Regions from separate parts of the Massilia sp. TWR1-2-2 genome, predicted to be linked through region 1. Evidence: predicted binding sites of a transcription regulator. Region 1 holds the regulator's gene; the other holds the start of a gene.

Region 1 (5,893 bases):
TTCAGTGAAGTCATGGTCGCTGGCCGCTTATTTTCTGATCTGGATGGAGGCCGAACCTGCCTCTTCCTTCTTCGGTGCCTCTTTCGCCGCGGCCTTGGCAGGGCCGGCGATGCGGGCGATGTACTCGCGCTCGGTCGGCAGGTTGCCGCCGTCGAAACGCTCGACCTTGTCGTCCTTGAAGTAGATGGTCACGCGCGCCTTGGTCAGCTCCCCATTGCCGCGCGCCAGGTAGAACGGAAAATCCCAGCGATCGGTGTGGAACACGTCCGTCAGCAGCGGCGTACCGAGGATAAACTTGACCTGCTCGCGGGTCTGGCCCACTTTCAACTGGGCCAGCATTTCCTGCGAGACGAAGTTGCCTTGTTGAATGTCAGGGCGGTACGGCTTGAATATCCACAGGAATTTTTGCAGCGACGTCGCGCTGGTGGTCTGGGCGCCGGCGTTGGCCGATGCCGCGGACTGGTCGGCGTCGGCGGCAGCTTGCGCCGGCGTGACCGGCTGCGACGCCGAAGGCGACAGCGCATTGCGCCACGATGCGCAGCCCGACAAGGTCAGCGCGGCGCAGACGGCAACTGCCAGCAGTGGTGTCCGGGAGTAAAAACTGTGCAAAAAAGCATTCTTGACGCGCATAAGTGACCTCAAAACGTTTGAGCGCTAGCTCCAAAACGCTATATCATAAAGCACTATGCCAATATACGAGCAACAAACATGAGTAACAATCCAAGCGATCTCAAGGCCAGCGGCCTGAAAGCGACCCTTCCTCGCCTGAAAATTCTCGAGATTTTTCAGAACAGCGAAGTACGCCATCTCACTGCGGAAGACGTCTACAAGATCCTGCTGACCGAAAACATGGACGTCGGCCTGGCCACCGTGTACCGCGTGCTGACCCAGTTCGAACAGGCCGGCCTGCTCAACCGCAACCATTTTGAGACGGGCAAGGCGATCTTTGAACTGAATGCCGGTTCGCACCACGACCACCTGGTGTGCCTCGACTGCGGGCGGGTGGAAGAGTTCTTTGACGAGGAAATCGAGTCGCGCCAGCACAAGGTTGCCGCTGAGCGCGGCTTCAACATCGCCGAGCATGCGCTGGCCATTTACGGCAACTGCATCAAGCCGGCCTGCCCGCACCGGCATTAAGCAAAAAGCTGGGGCCAGTCCCTCGCGTTGGCGGGACGTTCGAACATTTCAACGAGCCGCAATGTCCGAATATCAGACCTGACCGCCGTGGCTCAGCGCGTTCGACAGCAGCTTGGCGGTGATGTCGACGATCGGGATCACGCGCTCGTACGCCATGCGGGTCGGGCCGATCACGCCGAGCGTGCCGACAATCTTGCCGTTCACTTCGTACGGCGCCGTCACCACGCTCATTTCGTCCATCGGCACCAGGTTCGATTCGCCGCCGATGAAAATCTGCACGCCGGTGGCCTTGCTCGACACGTCGAGCAGCTGCATCAGCCCGGTCTTTTGCTCGAACATGTCGAACATCTGGCGCAGCGACGCCATGTTCGAGGACAGGTCCGACACGCTGAGCAGGTTGCGTTCGCCCGAGATGACCATGTCGGTCGAATGGTCGGTCATCGCCTCGCTGCCCGCTTCGACCGCGGCCTGCATCAGGCGGCTCATGTCGTCGCTCAGCTGCTTGAGTTCGTCCGTCACGCGCAGGCGCACCTGGTCGAACGAGAGCCCGCCGTAATTCTGGTTGATGTAGTTGGCCGAGGCGATCAGCTGGCTCGGGGTGTAGTCGGCGTCGGTCAGCAGCAGGCGGTTCTGGACGTCGCCGCGCGGGTCGACGATGACGAGCAGGATGCGCTTTTCGGACAGGCGCAAGAACTCGATCTGCTGGAACACCGACTCGCGCCGCGGGCTCAGCACCACGCCGGCGAACTGCGACAGCGACGACAGCATCTGCGCGGCGTTCGAGATGATCTTTTGCGGCTGCTGGTTGGGCATGCGCATGCGCGACTCGACGGCGTGCTCGTCGATGTGCTGCACCGTCAGCAGCGTGTCGACGAAGATGCGGTAGCCGCGCGGGGTCGGGATGCGGCCGGCCGACGTGTGCGGACTGGCGACGTAGCCCATTTCCTCGAGGTCGGCCATGATGTTGCGAATCGTCGCCGGCGACAGGTCGAGCCCGGAAATCTTCGACAGCGCGCGCGAGCCGACCGGCTGGCCGTCGGCGATGTAGCGCTCGACGAGAGCCTTGAGCAAAGTTTGTGCGCGGGTATCGAGTTGCATGATTGTATGGGGGCGCGAAGACGGACACCCTTATTATGCACGTTCGCGGCGCCGCTGTGCAGTTCCCGGCACTAGCCGTGGCGGCGCTCCAGCCAGTCGAGCAACTCGCCGAAATCGGCGCAGATGGCGTCGGGCACCACGCCGTGCTCGAGGTGTCGGCTGCTGCCGGTGCGGTTCAGCCACACCGCGCGCAGGCCGGCCTGCTGGGCGCCGCGCACATCGAGCAGCACGTCGTCGCCGACATACACGGCCTCGTGCGGGGCCACGCCGAGCTGTTCGCAGGCGGCCAGGAAAATGGCGGCGTCCGGTTTGGCGCAGCCGAGCTGGTGCGCCGCGACCGACACCTTGAAGTGATGCGACATGCCGATCGCGCGCAAGTCGGCGTTGCCGTTCGAGATCGAGCCGACCAGCACCAGCTCGCTGAGCTTCTCGAGGCCGGGCAGCACGTCGTCGTACAGCGCGACGGCGTTGCGGGCGGCGAAGAAATGCGCCATCGCGTGCTCGACCTTGGTGCTGTCCTCGCCGGCATCGGCGAATGCCTCGCGCAGGCCGGCGCGGCGCAGCGCCCCGAGGTCGAGGTGAAACTCGGGCCGGCGCTCGAGCAAGCGCTGGCGCGCCTGGCGCAGCGCGTCGATCGAAAAGCCGGCCGCCACGCGCGGCGCGTGCTGCTGCAGCCAGGCATGCAGCGACCGCTCGGCCTGGGCAATGACGGGTGCGATCGGCCACAAGGTGTCGTCGAGGTCGAACAGGACCGCCTTCGGCCAGGCGGGACGTTGGGTGCTTGTAGTAGCGGTCATTGCGGCAAACGGAAGTGGAGGCGATGCCAGCATAACGAGTCGGGCGGCGAAGTGCAAATCGGCGCCCGACAGATGAACCCGTGTCCGAATGTCGGCACTGACCCCGGTGCGGCACTGACCCCGGTGCTGCACGCCGGTTACACCGCGATACAAGAGGAAAGACGCTCCAGCTTGCCAAATGCTCTAAAATGACGGCCAAACCGTCTGTCCCGCGGCGCGGCGTCAGCCCTCCCCCGCTCTACCCCTGTTTGTTTTTGGAGAACACATGAAAAGATTGACCCTGCGTTCGAGCGTGGCGCTCGCGTGCGCACTGAGCGTTGGCGCCGGCGGCGGCAACGACGGCAACCTGCAGCTCGGTGGCGCCGTCATCGGCCTGAGCAAGACCGGCCTGGTGCTGATCAACAAGGGCAACGGCGACAAAGTTGCGGTCGAACCGGTACAGGGGGGGCAGGTGGGTTTCGTCTTCGCCAAGCTGCTGAGCAATGACGAGAATTTCGACGTCGACATTTCTGCCTCGCCCGACAACGCCGTCTGCTCGGTCGCCAATGGCAAGGGCGCGACCGGCTCGTTCAGCATCAGTACGGTCGTTGTGAACTGTATCACCAACACCCATGAACTGGGCGGCACCGTCAGCGGTCTCGACAGCAACGGCCTGGTGCTGGTCAACGGCGCCAACCGCATCGAAGTCAAGGCCGGCGCGACCAGCTTCAGCCTGACCAAGGTCGCCGAGGGTTCGCCGTACGGCGTGACGATCCTGACCCAGCCCGTTTCGCGCACCTGCCGCATCGTCGACGGTGTCGGCACGGTCGGCAAGACCGATATCAAGAACATCCAGGTCATCTGCAGCTGACCCGCGCCATCTACTTTCTGGAGAACACATGACCAAATCTTTCCTGCGCCCGGCCATCGTGCTGGCGCTCGCGCTGAGCCTGGCCGCTTGCGGCGGCGGCAAAGCGACCTTCCCGATCACCGGCACCATCAACGGCCTGGTCTATGAAGGCCTGGTGCTGAGCACCAATGGCATGGACCTGAAGGTGCCGGCCAAGGCGACTACCTTCACGTTCCCGAACACGCTCGACTATGGCGACGTCTACGCCGTGATCCGGAAGACGCCGCCGGCGCACCAGGAATGCCAGGTGCTGCGCGGCACCGAGACGGCCGGGCGGCTGTCCTCGATCAATATCGACGTGTACTGCACCATCAACACCGCGCCGGTCGGCGGCACGATCACCGGCCTGAAGTCGACCGGTTTGCAGCTGACCAATGGCAGCGACCCAGCCGTTTCAACGGCGGCCGCCGGTGCCACCGCCTTCACCATGCCGAACAAGGTTCCGTTCGGCATCACCTACGGCATCACGGTGCTGACCCAACCGGCCACCGAAACGTGCAGCGTGGCGAACGGCACCGGCGAAATGGGCGACGTGGCGGTGACGAATGTCGCGGTCACCTGCGTGCCGAAGTAAGCAGATATTCTCTTCTGGAATATCTGGTATTCGAAAGATAAATTGGCGTTATATGCTGTAACGCAGCATAATTCACTTGTCTCCTCCAACTCCTTACAAAGAATTGGATTTCAAGCCCGCTCAACAGCGGGCTTTTTTTTCGCCCGCGTCGTATCCTCGGGCCGCGACAAGCGCCGCGCCGCCTTGCGGCCAATACTGGCATGATCGACATCTACTTGATGCCAGGGAGGCTCCGTGCCAACAGAACAACTGGGAGATTACGAGATCGATTACTCCGGCGTCCGGATGACCGATGTCGACGGCTGGGCCGCGTTCGTGACGGTCTACGGCGCATCCGCCAACCCGATGCACCGCAACAGCATCGTCCCGGCGCAGCGGGTGGCGGTGGAGCACGTGTTCGCCACCGAGGCGCAAGCCGAAACCGAAGCGCGCAAGGCCGCGGTGGCGATGGTGGAAGAAAAAACGATTACGCCGCCGCCGATCACGCCGACGGCGTGACAGCCGGCTTCAACAGGTTCGCCAGCGCGACGTACTGGACCAGGCCGACCGTTTCCGGCCGCACCGTCGGATCGATGCCTGCTTCGACGATCTGCGCCTCGGTAAACATGCCGGCCAGGCAGTTGCGAATGACCTTGCGGCGTTGCGAGAACGCCTTCAGCACCACCGCCTCGAGGGTCGGGCCGTCGCACGCAAGGCGCTCGGCCACCGGCACCATCCGCACGATGGCCGACTCGACCTGCGGCGGCGGCTCGAACGCGGTCGGCGGCACGATGAACATCAGTTTCATGTCGTAGCGCCACTGCAGCATCACCGACAGGCGCCCGTAGACCTTGCTGCCCGGCTCGGCCACCATCCGCTCGACGACTTCCTTTTGCAGCATGAAGTGCTGGTCTTCGATCAGCGGGGCAAAGTCGGCCAGGTGAAACAGCAGCGGGCTGGAGATGTTATACGGCAGGTTGCCGACCACCCGCAGCTTCTGCCCCGGCGGCACCGGGATCTGGCCGAAGTCGAACTTCAGGGCATCGCCGGAATGGATCGTCAGCTTGTCACGCGGGAACGATTTCTCCAGGCGCGCGACCAAGTCGCGGTCCAGTTCGACGACGTGCATGTGGTTCAGGTGCTTGAGCAGCAACGCGGTCATCGCCGCCAGGCCGGGCCCGATCTCGACCATCGCCTGGTCCGGCTGCGGACCGATCGCGTCGATGATGTCGGCAAGGACGAATTTGTCGGTCAAGAAATTCTGGCCGAAGCGCTTGCGGGCTACGTGTTTCATGTGTTTGCTTTATGTGGAGATGTCGAATTCAGGTGCGGCGCTGGGCGGCAACCATTTGCAGCGCGCTGCGGATGGCCTGCTGCATGCTGGCGGCATCGGCATGCCCGAGTCCGCGCGCGGCCAGG
Region 2 (5,893 bases), on a different contig from region 1:
GGCCAGCGCCGCCAGCCGCCGTTCACCCGCGTGCTTGGTCCCGCCGCCTTCAGCGGCGCGCGCACCTGGCTGGCGGTGCTGGTGGTGGTATGCGTGGCGATCCGCGTGCTGATCGAAGTGCAGGGCCTCGGCACCGCCCACGCACGGCTGACGATGACGCGCGCGCTGGTGTTGAGCACAGTGTTGTTCGGCCTGGCGATGATGACTTTCATCGAAGCGGCGCGCTGCTATGGCCGCACCGCCGAGCAGCGCCTGGTGCGCCTGTCGCCGGCGGCGCCGATGGCGCGCGAGCTCAACCGCGCGCTGGCGCGATACCTGCTCGCCCGATTTTGCGCGATGTGGGCGTTCGCTAGCGTGGTCACGCTGGCGATGCTGTGGGTGCTGGGCGCGACCGGCGGCGAAGTGCTGCGCGCGCTGGCCGTGTGCGGCGCCGCGCTGGTGCTGGCCGGCGTGCTGCTGCGCGACTATGCGCGCGGCGTCGTGGCCGACCGATTGCAGCCGGTGCTGCTCGCCGTTGGCGCCGGCGCGGCCTTGTTCCTGGTGCCGGCGGCGGTGCGCGGCAAGTTCGACGGCCAGGTATGGGCCTGGTGTGCGCTGGCCGGCACGATCGCCATCACGCTGTTCGTCTGGCGCCGCTGGCGCTGCATGGTGCAGGCGCCGCCGGCATTCCCCGCGGGAAGCAAGCGCTGACACGTTGCTATTGCGACTTGTGCCCGATGGCCACTTCCAGCACGACGGCATGTTCGGCCAGCGGCCGCTGCTTCACGCCGGCAAACGAAATGCCGAAGCGCAGGTCCGGCAGCGTCGTGGAAACGTACTGCTCGCCCTCGTAATCGAGCGCAAATTTCTCCGCGCCTGCCTTGCTGGTGAGCGTGAAGTTGTAGCTGACCTTGCCGGCCCAGATGCACATTGCGCCGGTCGGGCAGCGGCTGTCGGCGAAGCTGTCGTAGCGCACCGCCACGCCGGGCGCCAGCGTCACGGCCTGGCGTTCGGCCAGCGGAAAGCTGCCGCCACGCAGCGGCTGGTCGAGCGGCGTGCCGGCGCAGCCAGCCAGGCTGTAGAGCACCGACACGCACAGCAATCTGGCCCACAGGGCGATTCGTTTCATCGTGTATTCCGCATGGACAATGCCAGCATGGTAACGCACTTCGACATGAAAAAAGGCGCCCTGTAACAGGCGCCTTCTTGTGCTGGCATGCAGCCGGTTAGATGAATGCGCTCAGCGCGCCTTTCATCTTCTTCAGCGCGGCCGACTCGATCTGGCGAATGCGCTCGGCCGACACGCCGAACTCTTCAGCGAGCGTATGCAGCGTGGCGCCCGAGCCGTCGTCGTTGGCCAGCCAGCGTGCTTCGACGATCCGGCGCGAACGCGGGTCGAGCTTGCCGAGCGCGGTGTCCAGGCCCTCCGATTGCAGGCGCGTGACTTGCTCCGCTTCCAGCACCTTGGTCGGCTCCGACAGGTCCGACGACAGGTAGGCGATCGGCGAGAACTTGTCGTCCTCATCATCGGTCGGCGATTCGAGCGCGATGTCGCGGCCCGACAGGCGCGTTTCCATCTCGATCACTTCTTCGCGCTTGACGTCGAGCAGCTTGGCCAGCGCGTCGATCTGGGTCGGGGTCATCGCGTCCAGGCCAACCTTGTTGCTGCGCAGGTTGAAGAACAGCTTGCGCTGTGCCTTGGTCGTGGCAACCTTGACCAGGCGCCAGTTTTTCAGGATGTACTCGTGCATCTCGGCCTTGATCCAGTGCATCGCGTACGACACCAGCCGTACGCCCTGGTTCGGGTCGAAGCGCTTGACTGCTTTCATCAGGCCGATATTGCCTTCCTGGATCAGGTCGGCGTGCGGCAGGCCATAGCCGAGGTAGCCGCGGGCGATCGACACCACCAGGCGCAGGTGCGACAGCACCAGCTCCTGCGCGGCGCCGAGGTCGTTCTGTTCCTGCAGCCGCTTGGCCAGCGAAATCTCTTCCTCGTGCGTCAGCATCGGCAGGCGGTTCACCGCCGAGATATAGGCGTCGATATTGCCAAGGTTACCCGTGAAGCCCAGGCCCAAAGCGCGATTGGCGGTTGGTACCAATGCGGATTGTGCGGTCATCGTCGTCATGTAGTTGCCTCGTCATGTAGTAGTGCCGGATCGTCGGCCTGGAGGAGAAATTCCCCGGCGCGGTCACAGCGTTTGTTCCCTGGTGCCGACGGTGGTGATTGTGTTTCCCCGTCAGCAAACATAGTTTAGCACTCTCTTAGATAGAGTGCCAATCGCCAGGAACTATGATCCTGATAGGCGATTAAATTGCTTGTAAGTATCTAATTGCGGCGTTAACACTGTAGAGCACGGGCATCGTCCTCTACTGAACTGGATCGAACCAAACGTGTTGTTCTTGGGAAAGGTCGCGGTTGTGGCGCCGATCAAGTATACGATAGACGCCGCAGGGGAGGCGCCCGGTACGAGAACGCACCCTGCTCAACAACCTGACCCCAGCGTTGTTAGTGCAGGCGCGCCAGGTGGCGCTGCACCGACAGCACGGCGCCGACCAGGCCGAGGCCGGCGCTGACGGCCAGCAGGGCGGCGATCGCCGCCGGCGCCAAGGGCGTCAGCTGGAATTGGCTGGCGTACAGCCGCGCGAATTCGGCGATCGCCGTGTTCAGCGGCAGCAGCGCCAGCGCCACCGCGCCCAGCGCCACGGCGCCGGCGCACAGGCCCAGCAGGGCGCCGGTGTAATAGAACGGCCGGTGAATGAACAGGTCGGTCGCGCCGATCAGCTTGGAAACGGCTATCTCGTCGCGCTGGGTCAGCACCTGCAGGCGGATCGTGTTGAACACCACCGCGATCACCACCATGCCGAGCGTCAGCGCCAGCAGCAGCAGCACCAGCCGCAGCACGCCGAGCAGGGCGGCCAGGCGCCGCACCCAGGCCGAATCGACCTGCACCGTTTCGACGCCAGGCAGCGCCCGCAGCTGGTCGGCCAACGCGTCGACATTGCTCGCTTCGGCGGCGCTATTGAAACCGCCCAGCGTCATGACGTAGCTGTCGGGCAGCGGATTTTCGCCCAGCGTGCCAAGCACGTCGGACAGGCCGCTCTTGGCCTTCAGCGTCTCCAGCGCCTGTTCGCGCGGCACGAACACGATCTTCGCGTTGTGGTCCTTGAGCACCGCGCGCAGCGACGGCGCCAGCGCCTGCGCCTGCTCGCGGGTGGTGCCGGCGTCGACGAACAGGCTGATTTCCGGATCGACCGACAGCTGCTCCGACATCGGCCGCACATTGTCGAGCAGCGTGATGCCGGCAAACGGCAGCGCCAGCGCGATCGCCACCACCACCACGTTGAACAGGAAGCTGCCAGGCGACTTGCCGAGGTTGCCCAGCGCCGCCATCATGGCGAAACGGTGTTGCCGCAGCCAGCTCTTCATGATTGCTCCTGCACCAGCTGGCCATGGTCGAGATGGATCACGCGCGCCGCGCCGTCCAGTACATATTCGTCATGGGTGGAAATCATGCACGTCACGCCGACCGCGTGGAACGCGCGCAGGGCGTCGAGCACCTTGTCGGCGCTGGCCCGGTCGAGGTTGGCGGTGGGCTCGTCGGCCAGGATGATCTGCGGCCGGTTGACGATGGCGCGCGCGATCGACACGCGCTGCTGCTCGCCGCCGGACAACTCGAGCGGCAGCGCCTTGGCGCGCTCGAGCAGGCCGACCTTGTCGAGCGCGGCGCGGGCGCGCTGCTCGGCCTGCGCCTTCGAGGCGCCGGTCACCAACAAAGGCAGCATGGTGTTGGCCAGGATGTTGCGGTCGTTCAGCAGTTTCTGCTGCTGCAAGATCAGGCCGAGGTTGCGCCGCAAGAAGGGGGTGCCTTCCTTGCGCAGCTTGCCGATGTCCTGGCCGTTGACCAGTACCGAGCCCGACGTCGGCCGCTCGATGGCGGCAATCATCTTCAGCAGGGTCGACTTGCCGGCGCCGGACGGACCGGCCAGGTAGACCAGTTCGCCCTTGGCAATGTCGAGCGACACTTCGCGCAAGGCGATGGCGTGGGCGGAATACTGTTTTGAGACAGAACGAAATTCGATCATGTGGTCCTATCCGAGCAGCGCTTCGACGAATTCGTCGGCGTTAAATGGCTGCAGGTCTTCGATTTTCTCGCCGATGCCGATGAAATACACCGGTACCGGGCGGGTGCGCGCGATCGCCGCCAGCACGCCGCCCTTGGCGGTGCCGTCAAGCTTGGTGATGACGAGGCCGGTCAGGCCGAGCGCGTCGTCGAAAGCCTTCACTTGCGCCAGCGCGTTCTGGCCGGTATTGCCGTCGATCACCAGCAGCAGCTCGTGCGGTGCGCCGTCCATGCCCTTGCCGATGACGCGCTTGATTTTTTTCAGTTCTTCCATCAGGTGCAGCTGGGTCGGCAGGCGGCCGGCGGTGTCGACCATGACCACATCCATGCCGCGCGCCTTGCCCGAGTGCACGGCGTCGAACGCGACCGCGGCGGGGTCGCCCGATTCCTGCGAGATGACGGTGACGTTATTGCGCTGGCCCCACACCATCAGTTGCTCGCGGGCGGCGGCGCGGAAGGTATCGCCGGCGGCCAGCAGCACCGACTGGTCGTACTGTTGCATGTGCTTGGCCAGCTTGCCGATGGTGGTGGTCTTGCCGGCGCCGTTCACGCCCGCGATCATCATCACCAGCGGCGCGTGGCGGCCCAGTTCGAGCGGCTTTTCGAGCGGGCGCAGCAGGTCCGTCATCAGCACCTTCAGCGCGCGCTTGACGGCGGCGGCGTCGAGCAGCTTGTCTTCCTTGACCTTGCGGCGCAGGCCGTCGAGCAGGAACAGGGTCGCGTCCATGCCGGCGTCGGCCATCAGCAGCGCCGATTCGAGTTCCTCGTACAGGTCTTCGTCGATGCGGGCGCCGACGAACAGCAAACTGAGGTTCGACGACGTCTTCGACAGGCCGGCCTTCAGGCGCGCCATCCACGACGATTTGCGCTCGGCTTCGCTGCCGCCGAGGCGCTCGGCGGTCTCGACGATCAGCGGCGCCGGCGCCGGCACAGGCAGCCGATCCGGCCGCGCTGGCGCGCGCGGCGGCGCAATGAAAGTCGACGTGGTGCCGTAGCGGCGCGAAGGCGTGGAAGGCGCGGCAGGCACTACGCCAGGTTCAATGGCGGTCACGACCGGCTCGGGTGGCGGCGGTGCTGTCTCGGGAACAGGCGGTTTCTTCTTGAAAAAACTGAACATGGATGTCTAGGGGCGGGCGCTGCATGCACATGACCGGCGCTGCCGGGCACGACGAATCGACTGGCCGGTATTTTACCAGAGCAGGGCGATGCTTCGCCGCATGCGTTGCTTAAGCGGCAAGCGCGCCGTGCTGGGCGCGCCAGCGCGCCACCGCCGCCGGAATGCCGCCCAGGTTCAGCACGTTGGCAGGATTGAGATGGCGCCGCGCCGCTTCGACGCCGGCGCCGCCGGCCCACACTTCGGCACGGTCGCCCAGCCGGGTGCGCAGTTCGTTGACGTTGTCGACCGCCGCGCGCGGCGAAGTGACGCCGGAAAACGACAGCGCCACGATGTCGGCGCGCTGCGACAGAGCTGCTTCGACAATGTCGCCAAGCGGCGTCTGCACGCCGAGCGAGACGCAGTGCGCCCCTTCCAGCGCCAGCAGCGCTTCGGCCATCAGCAGGCCGAGGCCGTGGCGTTCCTGCGGCACCGTGGTCAACAGCACGCGCGGCGTCGCCAGCGCGTGACCGGCGTGCTGGGTAGCGGCGGAGATGGCGCTGCGCATCACCCCTTGCAGCAGTTCCGCGAACAGGTGCTCTTCGAAAACGGCCAGTTCGCCGCGCGCCCAGGACGTGCCGACGGCCGAGGTCAGCGGGGCGATCAGTTCGGTCACGCCGCGCTGCAGCCCCATCAGCAG

The links. The regulator HrcA, encoded in region 1, represses chaperone genes, less so after heat shock. The targets are predictions, from matches to a motif close to TTAGCACTCNNNNNNNNNGAGTGCTAA.
Region 2: the regulator HrcA is predicted to act here: its motif matches at 2,231-2,257, upstream of rpoH (RNA polymerase sigma factor RpoH).

Annotation. Positions count from the first base shown of each region.
Region 1 is NZ_JAFCWM010000011.1:153,774-159,666, forward strand. Features, by position in the region: gene dapB (4-hydroxy-tetrahydrodipicolinate reductase) at 1-14, opposite strand, end outside; gene bamE (outer membrane protein assembly factor BamE domain-containing protein) at 28-609, opposite strand; gene fur (ferric iron uptake transcriptional regulator) at 709-1,137, shown strand; gene hrcA (heat-inducible transcriptional repressor HrcA) at 1,210-2,235, opposite strand; gene ACP7DD_RS12770 (HAD family hydrolase) at 2,307-3,032, opposite strand; gene ACP7DD_RS12775 (hypothetical protein) at 3,298-3,882, shown strand; gene ACP7DD_RS12780 (hypothetical protein) at 3,911-4,495, shown strand; gene ACP7DD_RS12785 (hypothetical protein) at 4,730-4,993, shown strand; gene rsmA (16S rRNA (adenine(1518)-N(6)/adenine(1519)-N(6))-dimethyltransferase RsmA) at 4,977-5,768, opposite strand; gene pdxA (4-hydroxythreonine-4-phosphate dehydrogenase PdxA) at 5,797-5,893, opposite strand, start outside.
Region 2 is NZ_JAFCWM010000003.1:108,232-114,124, reverse strand. Features, by position in the region: gene ACP7DD_RS04050 (hypothetical protein) at 1-690, shown strand, start outside; gene ACP7DD_RS04045 (hypothetical protein) at 698-1,108, opposite strand; gene rpoH (RNA polymerase sigma factor RpoH) at 1,206-2,105, opposite strand; gene ftsX (permease-like cell division protein FtsX) at 2,486-3,406, opposite strand; gene ACP7DD_RS04030 (cell division ATP-binding protein FtsE) at 3,403-4,062, opposite strand; gene ftsY (signal recognition particle-docking protein FtsY) at 4,069-5,217, opposite strand; gene ACP7DD_RS04020 (MerR family transcriptional regulator) at 5,327-5,893, opposite strand, start outside.